Regions from separate parts of the Streptomyces sp. NPDC004629 genome, predicted to be linked through region 3. Evidence: riboswitches for the same ligand, from Rfam matches in the RefSeq annotation. Region 3 holds a riboswitch; each other region holds the start of a gene.
The links. Region 3 has a riboswitch for thiamine pyrophosphate ahead of ACFYTE_RS21070 (thiamine ABC transporter substrate binding subunit). Riboswitches for the same ligand answer to the same signal wherever they lie in the genome.

Region 1: another riboswitch for thiamine pyrophosphate. It lies ahead of thiO (glycine oxidase ThiO); the one in region 3 lies ahead of ACFYTE_RS21070 (thiamine ABC transporter substrate binding subunit).
Region 2: another riboswitch for thiamine pyrophosphate. It lies ahead of thiC (phosphomethylpyrimidine synthase ThiC); the one in region 3 lies ahead of ACFYTE_RS21070 (thiamine ABC transporter substrate binding subunit).

Annotation. Positions count from the first base shown of each region.
Region 1 covers NZ_JBIALO010000041.1:59,947-64,401, reverse strand. The annotation lists gene pknB (Stk1 family PASTA domain-containing Ser/Thr kinase) at 1-872, opposite strand, end outside; gene ACFYTE_RS38005 (thiazole synthase) at 1,156-1,950, opposite strand; gene thiS (sulfur carrier protein ThiS) at 1,954-2,154, opposite strand; gene thiO (glycine oxidase ThiO) at 2,151-3,314, opposite strand; TPP riboswitch at 3,312-3,423, opposite strand; gene ACFYTE_RS37990 (hypothetical protein) at 3,477-3,872, shown strand; gene ACFYTE_RS37985 (NAD(P)/FAD-dependent oxidoreductase) at 3,905-4,455, shown strand, end outside.
Region 2 covers NZ_JBIALO010000003.1:179,971-184,425, forward strand. The annotation lists gene ACFYTE_RS06105 (IclR family transcriptional regulator) at 1-108, shown strand, start outside; gene ACFYTE_RS06110 (SsgA family sporulation/cell division regulator) at 208-645, shown strand; gene ACFYTE_RS06115 (YibE/F family protein) at 773-2,212, opposite strand; TPP riboswitch at 2,293-2,470, shown strand; gene thiC (phosphomethylpyrimidine synthase ThiC) at 2,463-4,298, shown strand; gene ACFYTE_RS06125 (hypothetical protein) at 4,425-4,455, opposite strand, start outside.
Region 3 covers NZ_JBIALO010000013.1:40,002-44,456, forward strand. The annotation lists gene ACFYTE_RS21060 (ABC transporter ATP-binding protein) at 1-898, opposite strand, end outside; gene ACFYTE_RS21065 (ABC transporter permease) at 898-2,535, opposite strand; gene ACFYTE_RS21070 (thiamine ABC transporter substrate binding subunit) at 2,589-3,662, opposite strand; TPP riboswitch at 3,744-3,851, opposite strand; gene rlmN (23S rRNA (adenine(2503)-C(2))-methyltransferase RlmN) at 3,966-4,455, opposite strand, start outside.

The DNA.
Region 1 (4,455 bases), on a different contig from region 3:
TGGGGCGGCACCGCGTCCAGCTGCTCGTCGGTGAGCGCCGCGCGGCACTGCCGCACCTGGGCCAGCAGCGCCACGGCGTCGTGCGGCCGGACCGCCGCCGTGCGGGAGGTGGCCGAGGCGACCAACTCGTCCAGCTCATGCGGCAGCCCCGGTACGGCGGCCGAGGGCGGCGGCACGTCCTCGTGGAGGTGCTTGTAGAGCACCACTGCCGGGGAGTCACCGTCGTGCGGCTTCCCCCCGGTCAGCACCTCGTGAAGGACCACGCCGCACGCGTACACGTCGACGCGGGGGTCCGCGGTCCCGTTCTCGATCTGCTCCGGCGCGAGATACGCCACGGTCCCCAGCACGGCCCCGGTCGTACTGGTCACGGTGTCCACCGACCGCACCAGCCCGAAGTCCGCGACCTTGACCCGCCCGTCGTCGCCTATGAGTACGTTCTCGGGCTTCATGTCCCGGTGCACGAACCCGGCGCGGTGCGCGGCGCCGAGCGCGGCCAGCACCGGCTCCAGGATGTCCAGCGCGGCCCGCGGCTGGAGCGCGCCCCGCTCCCGCAGCACGTCGCGCAGGGTGCACCCGGCGACGTACTCCATGGCCAGGTAGACATACGACCCGTCCGTGCCCTGATCGAACACCTGGACGACGTTGGGGTGGGCGAGCCGGGCCACCGACTTCGCCTCCCGGATGAACCGCTCCACGAACGACCCGTCGGCCGCCAGCGCCGGATGCATCACCTTGAGGGCGAGGACGCGGTCGAGGCGGGTGTCCAGGGCCCGGTAGACCGTGGCCATCCCGCCGACCGCGATCCGGGCCTCGACGCGATAACGGCCGTCGAGCACCTGTCCGACGAGAGGGTCCTGAAGGGTCGTATCCACGCTGGTGAGTTTACGAGCAGCCACCGACAGCCCTCCTGCTTCCACCAAGATCCCCCAGGACTGCAGCCGACCTGTAACGCACCCCCACCGACAACGCCGCCCCGCAAGAGATCCGCACCCGCACCCGCCGACGGCGCTCAGCCCCCACAGGAGACGTCCACCGCTCGGCCGACAGCAAACGGGCGGTGCGCGGGTGGGAGAGCACCCGACCCGCACCCCCACCCACCCGCACCCGCCAACCCTCCCGCACCCCCACAAGGGACGGCGCCCGACCCACGCCCCCTCAGAACGCAGGCCGCTCCGGATCAAGCACGGCCAAGCCCTCCGCAGGAGACGACGCCGTGGCGAAATGCCGCCGAGGAATCCGCCCCGCCAGCCGCGCCAACCGCCCCGCGTCCACCCCGTGCCGCATGGCGGCAGCCATCCGCTCCGGTTGCTGCGCCCGGGTGACGGCCGACGCCAGCATCACCCCCGCGCACCCGAGTTCCATCGCCAGCGCGACATCGGACGCCGTACCGGCACCCGCGTCCAGAATCACCGGTACACGCGCGTGCTCCACGATCAGCTGGAAGTTGTGCGGGTTGCGGATACCGAGCCCCGAACCGATCGGCGAGCCGAGCGGCATCACCGCCGCGCACCCCACATCCTCCAGCTTCCGCGCCAGCACGGGGTCGTCGTTCGTGTACGGCAGCACCGTGAACCCGTCGTCGACCAGGGTCTCCGCCGCGTCCAGCAACTCGATCGGATCCGGCAGCAGGGTGCGCTCGTCGGCGATCACCTCCAGCTTGACCAGATCCGTGCCGAGCGCTTCACGGGCCAGCCGTGCGGTCAGCACCGCCTCGCCCGCGGTGAAGCAGCCCGCGGTGTTCGGCAGCACCCGGATGCCGAGCCGTTCCAGCACCGACAGCACGGATCCGTGCACATCGGGGTCGACCCGCCGCATCGCCACGGTCGTCAGCTCCGTGCCGGAGGCGACCAGCGCCCGCTCCAGCACATCGAGGCTGGGCGCACCGCCCGTACCCATGATCAACCGGGACGTGAAGGACGTACCGCCGAGGACGAAGGGATCGTCGGCCATGGCTCAGCCTCCTTGGACGGCGGTGAGGACTTCGACGCGGTCGCCCTCGCTGAGGGCGGTGGACGGCCACTGGGCGCGCGGGACGACGGTTTCGTTGAGGGCCGCGGCCACCCCGCCGGGCGCGGTGGTGAGGGTCTGGACGACGGTGTCGAGAGCCGTACCGGGCGCGATCTCCCGGCGCTCCCCGTTGACAGAGATGATCATGCGGGCTGCTCCGTGCGGGCGGGGGCGCCGAAGCGCGCGGGCGTGAAGGGACGGGCCTCCTCGGGGAGGTCCCCGGTGGTGAGGGCGTGCGCCATGACGTCCCCGGTGACCGGGGTGAGCAGCACGCCGTTGCGATAGTGCCCGGTGGCCACGAGCAGCCCGTCGAGCGCGGTCGGGCCGAGCAGCGGCGCGTTGTCCGGGGACCCGGGCCGCAGCCCGGCCCGGGTCTCGGTCAGCGGCAGCTCGGTGATCCCCGGTATCAGCTCGTGCGCGTCCCGCAGCAGCTCGTACACGCCGCCCGCGGTCACCGTGGTGTCCCAGCCCAGCTCCTCGCTGGTCGCCCCGACGACCAGCTCGCTGTTCTCCCGCGGCACCAGGTACACCTGGCTGCCGCGCACCACGGCCCGCACGGTGCGGCTCAGGAACGGCGCGTACCGCTTCGGCACGGTCAGCCGCAGCACCTGCCCCTTCACCGGCCGCACCGGCGGCAGCACGTCCTGCGGCAGGCCCGGCAGCCGTCCGCTCAGGCTGCCGGCCGCGAGCACCACCCGGTCCGCGCCCAGCTCCGTGCCGTCCGCGGTGGTCACCCCGACGGCCCGGGCCCGGCGCACCGTGCAGCGCTCCGCCCACGCGCGGTGCAGGACCACGCCCGCCCGTTCGCACGCCGTGAGCAGCGCGGCGGCCAGCCGGCGCGGGTCGATCTGGTGGTCGGCGTCCACCCGCAGCCCGCCCCGCACGCCGGGCGCGAGCATCGGTTCCAGGCGGCGGCACTCCCGGCCGGACAGCCACTCGGACTCCAGCCCGGAGCGCTGCTGCAACGCGTGCAGGTCGCGCAGGTGCGCCCGGTCGTCGGCGTCCAGCGCGACGGCGAGCGTTCCGCACCGGCGGTAGCCGAGGTCGAGGCCGGTCAGTTCGGTCAGCTCGGCCGTGAAGTCCGGGTAGCGGCGGGCCGAGGCCAGGTTCAGGCCGAGCAGTGTCTGCTCGCCGTGGTGCAGTTCGGTGACCGCGGCCAGCATCCCGGCCGCGACCTGTGCGGCACCGCCGCCCGGCTCGGGGTCCACGACGGCGGTGGCGAACCCGCGCTGCGCGGCCCGCCAGGCCGTGACCAGGCCGATGATTCCGCCCCCGATGACGAGAACGTCCGACGTACGTGACGACATGGGCGTCCAGCCCCTCCCTTCGCCGGCATGACCCGGATCAGGTTCGTACGGTCGGAGGCCGCCAGCCTCCCTCTCAGCCCGGTGCGTCCGGGCTCCCGCGAGTGCTTGTACGGTGGCCACCCTAGCCCGCCGCCGCCCGCCTCAGTAAGGGAGCCTCCGTTCATGGCCCGCTCGCTCGACGGTCTCGTCCTCGCCCCCGTCACGGACCAGGCCCCAGGTCAGGTGGGTACCAGCACCCGGTTCACGTACCACGAGAAAAACGGCGAGATCTGGGCCGAGTACGCCGGCGGCGACATCGTGCGCGGGTATCTCGTCGGCATCCGCCGCGGCGATCGGCTGGACTTCCGGTACGTCCAGCTCAAGCATGATGGCGGCACGTCCTCCGGGCACTGCGTGTCGACCGTCGGCGAGCTGCCCGACGGCCGGGTGCGGCTCACGGAGACGTGGGAGTGGGAATCGCAGGCGGGCAGCGGGACGAGCGTGGTCGAACAGGTCGCGCGGACCCCGGCGTGCACCGGTGATCCCGTTGTGCAACAGGTCACCCAGCACGCCCCCTGACTGGCAAATCGTCAGTTGACTATGGTGATCACGTGAGCGAGCAGACGCAGCAACCCAGCCCGGCACCGGGGCGGCGCGTGGTCGTCGTCGGCGCGGGCATGGCCGGGGTGCAGACCGCGGTCGCCCTGCGCGAACAGGGCCACCGGGGCACGATCACCCTGGTCGGCGCCGAACCCCACCAGCCCTACGACCGGCCGCCGCTGTCCAAGGCCGTGCTGCTCGGCAGGGCCGAGGGCTCCGCCTTCGAGGTCGACTTCGCGGCGCTCGGCATCGATCTCGAACTGGGCCGCGAGGCACTTGGTGTACGCCCCGGCGAGCACGAGCTGGACACCGCGGCCGGACCCGTGCCGTACGACGTCCTGGTCCTCGCCACCGGCGCCGAACCGATTCGGCTGCCCGGCGCCGAGGGCGTCCCCGGTGTGCATCTGCTGCGCACCCTGGACGACGCCCAGCGGCTGCGGCCCGTGCTCGCCCGGCAGCACGACATCGTGGTCGTCGGCGCGGGCTGGATCGGCGCCGAGTTCGCCACGGCGGCCCGCGAGGCGGGCTGCGCGGTCACGGTGGTCGAGGCCGCCGACCGCCC
Region 2 (4,455 bases), on a different contig from region 3:
CTCTCGATGCCCGCCCGCCAGGCCGACCGGCTGCTGCCCGCGGTGGAGCGACTGCAGGCCGGGATCGGACGGCATCTCGGGGCGCTCGCGCTCTCTATCAGTATCTGAAAACTCACTCCTTGTGATCTGTCGCATACGTTCAGCAAGATGCCCTCAGTGGCAGTGGGGTCATTCGAGGCCGGTCGGCGTTACACGACGGGGTAGGCGATGCGCGAGTCCGTACAGGCAGAGGTCATGATGAGCTTTCTCGTGTCCGAGGAGCTCTCTTTCCGCATTCCGGTGGAGCTGCGGTACGAGACCTGTGATCCCTATGCCGTACGGCTGACCTTCCATCTGCCCGGGGACGCCCCGGTGACCTGGGCCTTCGGGCGGGAGTTGCTGGTCGACGGCGTGGGCAGACCCTGCGGGGACGGGGATGTGCACATCGCGCCCAGCGATCCCGACGTTCTGGGCGAGGTGCTGATCCGGCTTCAGGTCGGCGGCGATCAGGCCATGTTCCGCTCCTCGACGCCACCGCTGGTGGCGTTCCTGGACCGTACGGACAAGCTGGTGCCGCTGGGCCAGGAGGGGGCGCTGGCCGATTTCGACGCTCATCTCGACGAGGCCCTGGACCGCATCCTGGCCGAGGAGCAGAGCGCCGGCTGAGGCGTCCTGCGTCGCAGAGTCCGCCCGACCGTGCCGCACCGGATTGTGCAGGAACGCTTCTCCTTGTCCGTTCCGGCCTTCCGCAGGCTCCTTTCTGCAGGCTCCTCTGTGTCCGCCGTGCGGGGCGTCACCGCTTGCGGCGCCTGCCCCGGCCGCCCCGTGCCACGGTGGGTTGCCCCGCCCCCGCGGGGGGTTGGGCCGCCCCCGTGGGGGCCGCTGACTGCCGCCCCGGCCGGTCGGCCGACACCACCAGGGCCGCCAGCGCCGTGGTGACGGGCACCGAGGCGACGAGGCCGATGGAGCCCACCAGGGTGCGGACGATCTCCTCCGCCACCAGTTCGCTGTTGGCGACCGTGCCGACACTGCTCTGCGCGATCGAGAAGAGCAGCAGCAACGGCAACGCGGCACCGGCATAGGCGAGGACGAGCGTGTTGACGACGGATGCGATGTGGTCGCGGCCGATGCGGATGCCCGCCCGGTACAGCCCGCGCCAGCCCATCGAGGGATTGGCCTCGTGCAACTCCCAGACGGCCGACGTCTGGGTCACCGTCACATCGTCCAGGACGCCCAGCGAACCGATGATGACGCCGGCCAGGAGCAGACCGCTCATGTCGATCGCCGGATACAGCCCGTGGATGAGGCCGGTGTTGTCGTCCGTGTTGCCCGTCAGCGCCGCCCAGCCGATGAACCCCGAGCCGAGGACGCCGATCAGCAGGAGCGAGACCAGCGTGCCGAGCACCGCCACCGAGGTCCGGGCCGACAGCCCATGACAGGTGTACAGGGCGATCAGCATGATGGCGCTCGATCCGACCACCGCCACGACCAGCGGGTTCGAGCCCTGGAGAATGGCGGGCAGGATGAAGAGGGTCAGCACCAGGAAGCTGATGGCCAGGGAGACCAGCGCCATCACGCCACGCAGCCGGCCCACCACCACGACGACGAGCGCGAAGATGCCGGCGAGCAGCACCAGGGGGAACTTCCGGTTCACGTCGGTGACCGAGTACTGCAGGTCCTTCGGTGCCGACGGCTCGTACGCGACGACGACCTTCTCCCCCTGGTGCAACTGCCGTGACTGGTCCGGCTGGACGATCTCCGTGAACGTACGGCCCTTGTCCTTGCCGGTGTCGACCCGGATCGTGGCCTTTTTGCAGGTGCCGGTTGCCTGCTGCTGTGCGGAGCTGCCCTCGGCGGTGGACGTGTCACCGGTCGGGGTGTCCCCCGAGGCGTTCACCGACTTGCAGCTCACCGCGACGACCTGGGTGACCGTGGCCTGCTGCGTCTGCCGGTCGAAGCCGACCCCGGTGCGCTCGTGCGACGGTGCGCCACCGGGCCAGAGCACCATGAGCCCGACGACGACCGCCGCGGCGAACGGGATGAGGACGGCCGCGATGACCTTGCGCAGATGCTTGGAGACGGGCGCCGCGGGGCCATGACCATGACTGTGCGCGTGGCCATGGCCGTGCCCGTGGCCGTCACCGGAATCGTGGCCCTCGTGGCCGTGTCCGCCGCCCTGTGCGGAGCCCTGCCTGCGCTGTGGCCCGGACGGGGGGTGGGGGGACTGCTGCATCGTGGTCACCGACCGATCATCGCAAGAACGACAGGGGCCCTCTGTTCACCGCGCCCGAATTGACGCTAGCGTGGAGGCACCTTTGCACACGCGGGAGCTCGGAGCACCGGGCTGAGAGGGCGCTGACCTCCGTCTTCGCGATGTTTCACGTGGAACGAGTGATGTTTCACAGGAAGCACCGATGGACGGACACCGCTGCGTCGACCGCCGAACCTGTTACCGGGTAATGCCGGCGTAGGGAGTAGGTCTCATGACCAACAAGGACATACGCACGCCTGCCTCCGCACAGCACGCGGTGAACGGATCCGTCAACGGGCCCGATGGCGCCGATGACGCGGGGGCGGGACGGTCCATCGGCTGGCACAAGGGGTATGTCGCGGGCTCGCGCCCCGATCTGCGGGTGCCGGTCCGTCAGGTGCACCTGACCAACGGGGAGTCGGTGACGCTCTACGACACCTCGGGCCCGTACACCGATCCGCTCGTCGAGACCGACGTCCGCAGGGGCCTGCTGCCGCTGCGCGAGAACTGGATCATCGCCCGTGGTGACACGGAGGAGTACGCGGGCCGCCCCGTCCGCCCCGAGGACGACGGGATCAAGCACACCGCGCCGCGCGGCGGTCTGCGCAACCTGGACGCGGTTTTCCCCGGCCGCCCGCGCCAACCGCGTCGGAGCCGTGACGGCGGGGCGGTCACCCAACTCGCCTATGCGCGGCGGGGCGAGATCACTGCGGAAATGGAGTTCGTGGCGGTCCGGGAGAACGTTTCTCCCGAGGTGGTCCGCGAGGAGATCGCCGCTGGACGGGCCGTGCTGCCCGCCAATGTCAACCACCCGGAGATCGAGCCGATGATCATCGGCAAGCAGTTCCTGGTGAAGGTCAATGCCAACATCGGCAACTCGGCGGTGACGTCCTCCATCGAGGAGGAGGTCGAGAAGATGACCTGGGCGACCCGCTGGGGCGCCGATACGGTCATGGACCTGTCCACCGGTCGCAATATCCACACCACCCGCGAGTGGGTGCTGCGCAACTCCCCCGTGCCCATCGGCACGGTGCCGCTGTACCAGGCACTGGAGAAGGTCGACGGCAGGGCCGAGGAACTGAGCTGGGAGATCTACAAGGACACGGTCATCGAGCAGGCCGAGCAGGGCGTGGACTACATGACGGTCCACGCCGGGGTTCGGCTGCCGTTCGTGCCACTGACCGCGAACCGCAAGACCGGCATCGTCTCGCGCGGCGGATCGATCATGGCCGCCTGGTGCCTGGCGCACCACAAGGAGTCGTTCCTGTACGAGAACTTCGAGGAACTGTGCGAGATCCTCGCCGCCTACGACGTCACGTACTCGCTCGGCGACGGCCTGCGTCCCGGTTCGATCGCGGACGCCAACGACGAGGCGCAGTTCGCGGAACTGCGCACGCTCGGGGAACTCAACCGGATCGCGGGGCGTTTCCATGTACAGACGATGATCGAGGGCCCGGGACACGTCCCGATGCACAAGATCAAGGAGAACATCGACCTTCAGCAGGAGATCTGCGATGAAGCTCCGTTCTATACGCTCGGCCCGCTGACGACGGACGTCGCTCCGGCCTACGACCACATCACCTCCGGCATCGGCGCCGCGATGATCGCCTGGTGGGGCACGGCCATGCTCTGCTACGTCACGCCCAAGGAGCACTTGGGTCTGCCCAACCGGGACGACGTCAAGACCGGCGTCATCACCTACAAGATCGCCGCCCATGCGGCCGACCTCGCCAAGGGGCACCCGGGTGCGCAGGAGTGGGACGACGCGCTGTCCGACGCCCGCTTCGAGTTCCGGTGGGAAGACCAGTTCAACCTCGCCCTGGACCCGGACACGGCACGGGAGTTCCATGACGAGACGCTTCCGGCCGAACCCGCCAAGACGGCCCACTTCTGCTCCATGTGCGGACCGAAGTTCTGCTCGATGAAGATCAGCCACAGCATCACGGAGCGGTTCGGCGGCGACGCGGCCGACGGGGCCTTCCCGGAGGACATCGCCGAGGGAATGCTCCAGAAGTCGAAGGAGTTCGCGGCCGGCGGAAACCGGGTGTACCTGCCGATCGCCGACTGAACGCGGCGTCGTCCCGAACACCAGGAATGTGGCCGGATCACGGCGTTCCCGGCGTCGGGGCGTCTCGGGAGTCGACGGGCTCGACCGGGTGCCCGGCTTGCGCCCCCGCGGGGGCGCAAGCCGGGATCACTCGGGCTGGTGGTCCGGGCCGCCGAAG
Region 3 (4,455 bases):
CGGCCACATGGGTGCCCCTGAAGGTGCGGGCGGTCACCGTGCAGCGCAGCCCCTCGTCCGCCGGCCCGAGCCGCACACCGGCGGGCCGCACCAGCAGGGTGCGCCGGCCCTGGGGCGCGGGCTCGGGCACCGGCAGCTTCCCCCACGGGGTGAGGGCCACCGCCCCGGTGACCTGTGCGCCGACGACGTTCTCGAAGCCGAGGAAGCGGGCCACGAACTCGTCCGCCGGCCGCTGCCACACCTCAAGCGGCGTACCGGACTGGGCGATCCGGCCGTCGCGCATCACCACCACCCGGTCGGCGAGCGCGAAGGCCTCCCCCTGGTCGTGCGTGACGGCGAGCACGGTGGTACCCAACCGGTCGAACAGCTCCCGCAGTTCCACCACCAGCCGCTCCCGCAGCGAGCGGTCCAGCTGGCCGAGCGGTTCGTCCAGCATCAGCAGCCGCGGCCCGGGCGCGAGGGCCCGGGCGAGCGCCACCCGCTGCTGCTCGCCCCCGGAGAGCCGGTCCACGGCCCGCCCGGCGGCACCCGGCAGCCCGACCAGCTCCAGCAACTCCCGTACGCCGGACCGCTGCCGCTCCTTCGACGCGCCGCGCATCCGCAGTCCGAACGCCACGTTGCCGCCCACGTCCCGCTGCGGGAACAGCTGGTGGTCCTGGAACATCAGCCCGACCTCGCGCCGGTGCGCGGGCACACCCGTCTGGTCCCGCCCGTCGAGCACGACCCGCCCGGAGTCCAGGGGCTGCAGCCCGGCCACCGCCCGGAGCAGCGTCGACTTGCCGCTGCCGCTGGGCCCGAGCACACACACGATCTCGTGCTCGGCCACCTCCAGGTCCACGGCGTCGAGCACGGTCCGCCCGCCGAGGCGAACGGTCGCGGACATGAGGCTCAGCAGCATCAGAACTCCCCGCTCCGGTACGGGCGGAGCCGTTCGAGCACCAGCAGCGCCGCCGCGCACACCACCATCAAAATCGTGGAAAGGGCCATCGTCTGCCCGTAGTTGAGGTCTCCGGGCCGACCGAGCAGCCGGGCCACGGCGACCGGCAGCGTGGGGTTGTCGGGCCGCGCGATGAACACGGTCGCGCCGAACTCCCCGAGCGACACGGCGAACGCGAACCCGGCCGCGACCAGCAGCGCCCGCCGCACCAGCGGCAGGTCGACCTCCCGCCACACCCGCCAGGGTGACGCCCCGAGCACGGTCGCCGCCTCCCGCAGCCGCCCGTCGACGGCCCGCAGCACCGGCAGCATCGTCCGGACCACGAAGGGCACGCCGACCAGTGCCTGCGCGAGCGGGACGAGGATCCAGGACTGCCGCAGATCCAGCGGCGGTTCGTCGAGGGCGATCAGGAATCCGAAGCCGACGGTCACGGCCGAGACGCCGAGCGGCAGCATCAGCAGCGCGTCGAAGCCCCGGACGATCCGGTCCGCGACGGGGAGGCCCCCGGTCGGGCGAAGCCGGGACGGGGGGAGCCGGGACAGCGCGGCGGCGGCCAGGGAGCCGATCAGCACCGCGATGGCGGTGGCGGCGACCGCGTACCGCAGGGAGTTGCCGACCGCCGCGATCGGCGCCACCAGGAACGTGCCGCCGTCCTCGTGGGTCAGGGCCCGGTAGTAGCGCAGCCCGGGGGCGTCGAGGGAGCGCTGCACCAGCACCGCGAGCGGCAGCAGGACGAGCGCCGTGACGGTGACGAGGACGCCGGCGAGCAGTGCCCACTGGCCCGCTCCGCGCGGCCGGCGCGCCGTCAGCGAGGCGTCGACCAGGCGCAGCGCGCTCTCCCGCCGCCGTACCGTCCAGGCGTGCACGGCGAGCACCGCGACCACCGCCGCGAACTGGACGAGGGTGAGGACCGCGGCCGTGGACAGGTCGAAGATCTGGGACGTCTGCCGGTAGATCTCCACTTCGAGCGTGGCGAAGGTGGGGCCGCCGAGGATCTGCACCACGCCGAAGGAGGTGAAGGTGAACAGGAACACCATCAGCGCGGCGGCGGCCACCGCCGGGGCCAGCGCCGGCAGGGTCACCTTGCGCCAGGCGGTCAGCGGCCCGGCACCCAGCATCCGCGCCGCCTCCTCCTGGCGCGGGTCGAGCCCGGACCACAGGCCGCCGACGGTGCGGACGACTACGGCGTAGTTGAAGAAGACGTGCGCGAGCAGGATCGCCCACACCGTGGTGTCCAGCCGAACGCCCCACAGGTCGTCGAGGAGCCCGCCGCGCCCGACGAGGGCGAGGAACGCCGTGCCGACCACGACGGTCGGCAGCACGAACGGCACGGTGACCACGGCCCGCAGGACCCGCTTGCCGGGGAAGTCGAGGCGCGCGAAGACATACGCGCCGGGCAGCGCCACCAGCAGGGTGAGCGCCGTGGAGGCGAGCGCCTGCCAGGTGGTGAACCACAGCACGTGCCGGATGTCGGAGCGGGTCACGACGTCCGTGATCCGCCCCAACTGCCAGGCTCCGTCCGGCTTCAGCCCGCGGGCGACGATGGCGGCCACGGGCCAGGCGAAGAAGACGGCGAAGAACGCGACCGGCCCGGCCATCAGCGCGAGCCGCACCACGCTCCCCGTACGCCGCCCGCCCGGGGCCGCGTCGGCTACTTCAGTACGAGCGAGGTCCACGACTTGACCCACTGGTCACGGTTGGCGGCGATCCGGTCGGGCGCCAGGTTCTCGGGATCCTTGGCCTGCGGGCCGTACTTCACGAACTCCTGCGGCACCTTCGCGTCCGCGCGCACCGGATAGACGTACATATTGAGCGGCATGTCCTCCTGGAACTCCTTGCCGATCAGGAAGTTCAGCAGCGCCTTGCCGCCCGCGCTGTTGCGGGCGCCGGTGAGCAGCCCGGCGTACTCGGTCTGCCGGAAGCAGGTGCCGGCGGCCACTCCGGTGGGCGCGGTGGCCGGCTTCGGGTCGGCGTAGACGACCTCGGCGGGCGGCGAGGAGGCGTAGGACACGACGAGCGGCCGGTCGCCGCCCGCCTTCCGGCCACCGGCCGAACCGGAGAACTCCTCGTCGTAGGCCTGCTCCCAGCCGTCCACGACCTTGACGCCGTTGGCCTTGAGCTTCTTCCAGTACTCCGGCCAGCCCCCGTCGCCGTATCTGGCGGCGGTGCCGAGCAGAAAGCCGAGGCCGGGCGAAGAGGTGCCGGCGTTCTCGGTGACGAGGAGGTTCTTGTACGCCGGTTCGACCAGGTCGTCGAAGGTCTGCGGCGGGGTCAGCCCGTGCCGGTCGAAGTACGCCTTGTCGTAGTTGACGCAGATGTCGCCGGTGTCGATGGGCGTGACCCGGTGCCCGGACGTATCGGACCGGAACTCGGGCCGCAGCCGGTCGGAGCCCCGGGCCTCGTACGGCTGGAACAGCCCGTTGTCCAGGGCCCGCGACAGCAGGGTGTTGTCGACGCCGAAGAAGACGTCGCCCTGCGGGTTGTCCTTGGTCAGGATCGCCTTGTTGACGGCCTGTCCGGCGTCGCCGTCCTTGAGGACCTTGACGCTGTAACCCGACCGCTCCTCGAAATCCTTGAGGACGTTCTTCGAGACGGCCCACGAGTCGTGGCTGACGAGGGTGACGGTCTTGGAGTCCGCGGCGCCCTTGTCGCCGGTGGACCCGCACGCGGACAGCGTGACCAGTGCGAGCCCGGCCGCGGCGGCCACCAGGGTCTTGGTGTGCAACTGAATTCCTCCTGGGGTTGACCAGGAAGAGACGCGGCCCTGCCCGGACTCCGCGAGGGATGTCCGGGCAGGGCGCAACAGCTTGAGTGAGGACCGATCTCCCTACCCAGAATGACCTGGGCGAGGTTCGGAGGGTCTGCGGCCCGTGTGCCGCACTCTCAGCGCTGTGGCGCTCCCCTGTCGGAATATGAAGTTTCGGAATGTGAGGGTTCGAAAGCCGAGGTTTTGAAAGCCGAGGCTTCCGACGGTGAGCTTGACGATAGGAAGGTATGACGTGATGGACGCCCTCAGACTACCGTCCGGCTACCGCTCGGTGGCAGCCAGCTGACCGCAGGCGCCGTCGATCTCCTGACCGCGGGTGTCCCGGATGGTCACCGGCACCCCGTGCGCCTCGATGGCCGCCACGAAGGCCTTCTCGTCCTCGGGCCTGGACGCGGTCCACTTGGAGCCGGGCGTCGGGTTGAGCGGGATCAGGTTGACGTGCACGGGCCTGCCCTTGAGCAGCCGGCCGAGCCGGTCGCCGCGCCACGCCTGGTCGTTGATGTCCCGGATCAGCGCGTACTCGATGGACAGCCGGCGCCCGGACCTCGCGGCGTACCCGAAGCCAGCGTCGAGCACCTCGCGCACCTTCCACCGCGTGTTGACGGGGACGAGGGTGTCGCGCAGCTCGTCGTCGGGCGCGTGCAGCGAGATGGCGAGGCGGCACTTGAAGCCCTCGTCGGCGAACCGGTGGATGGCCGGGACGAGTCCGACGGTGGAGACGGTGATGCCGCGCTGGGACAGCCCGAGCCCG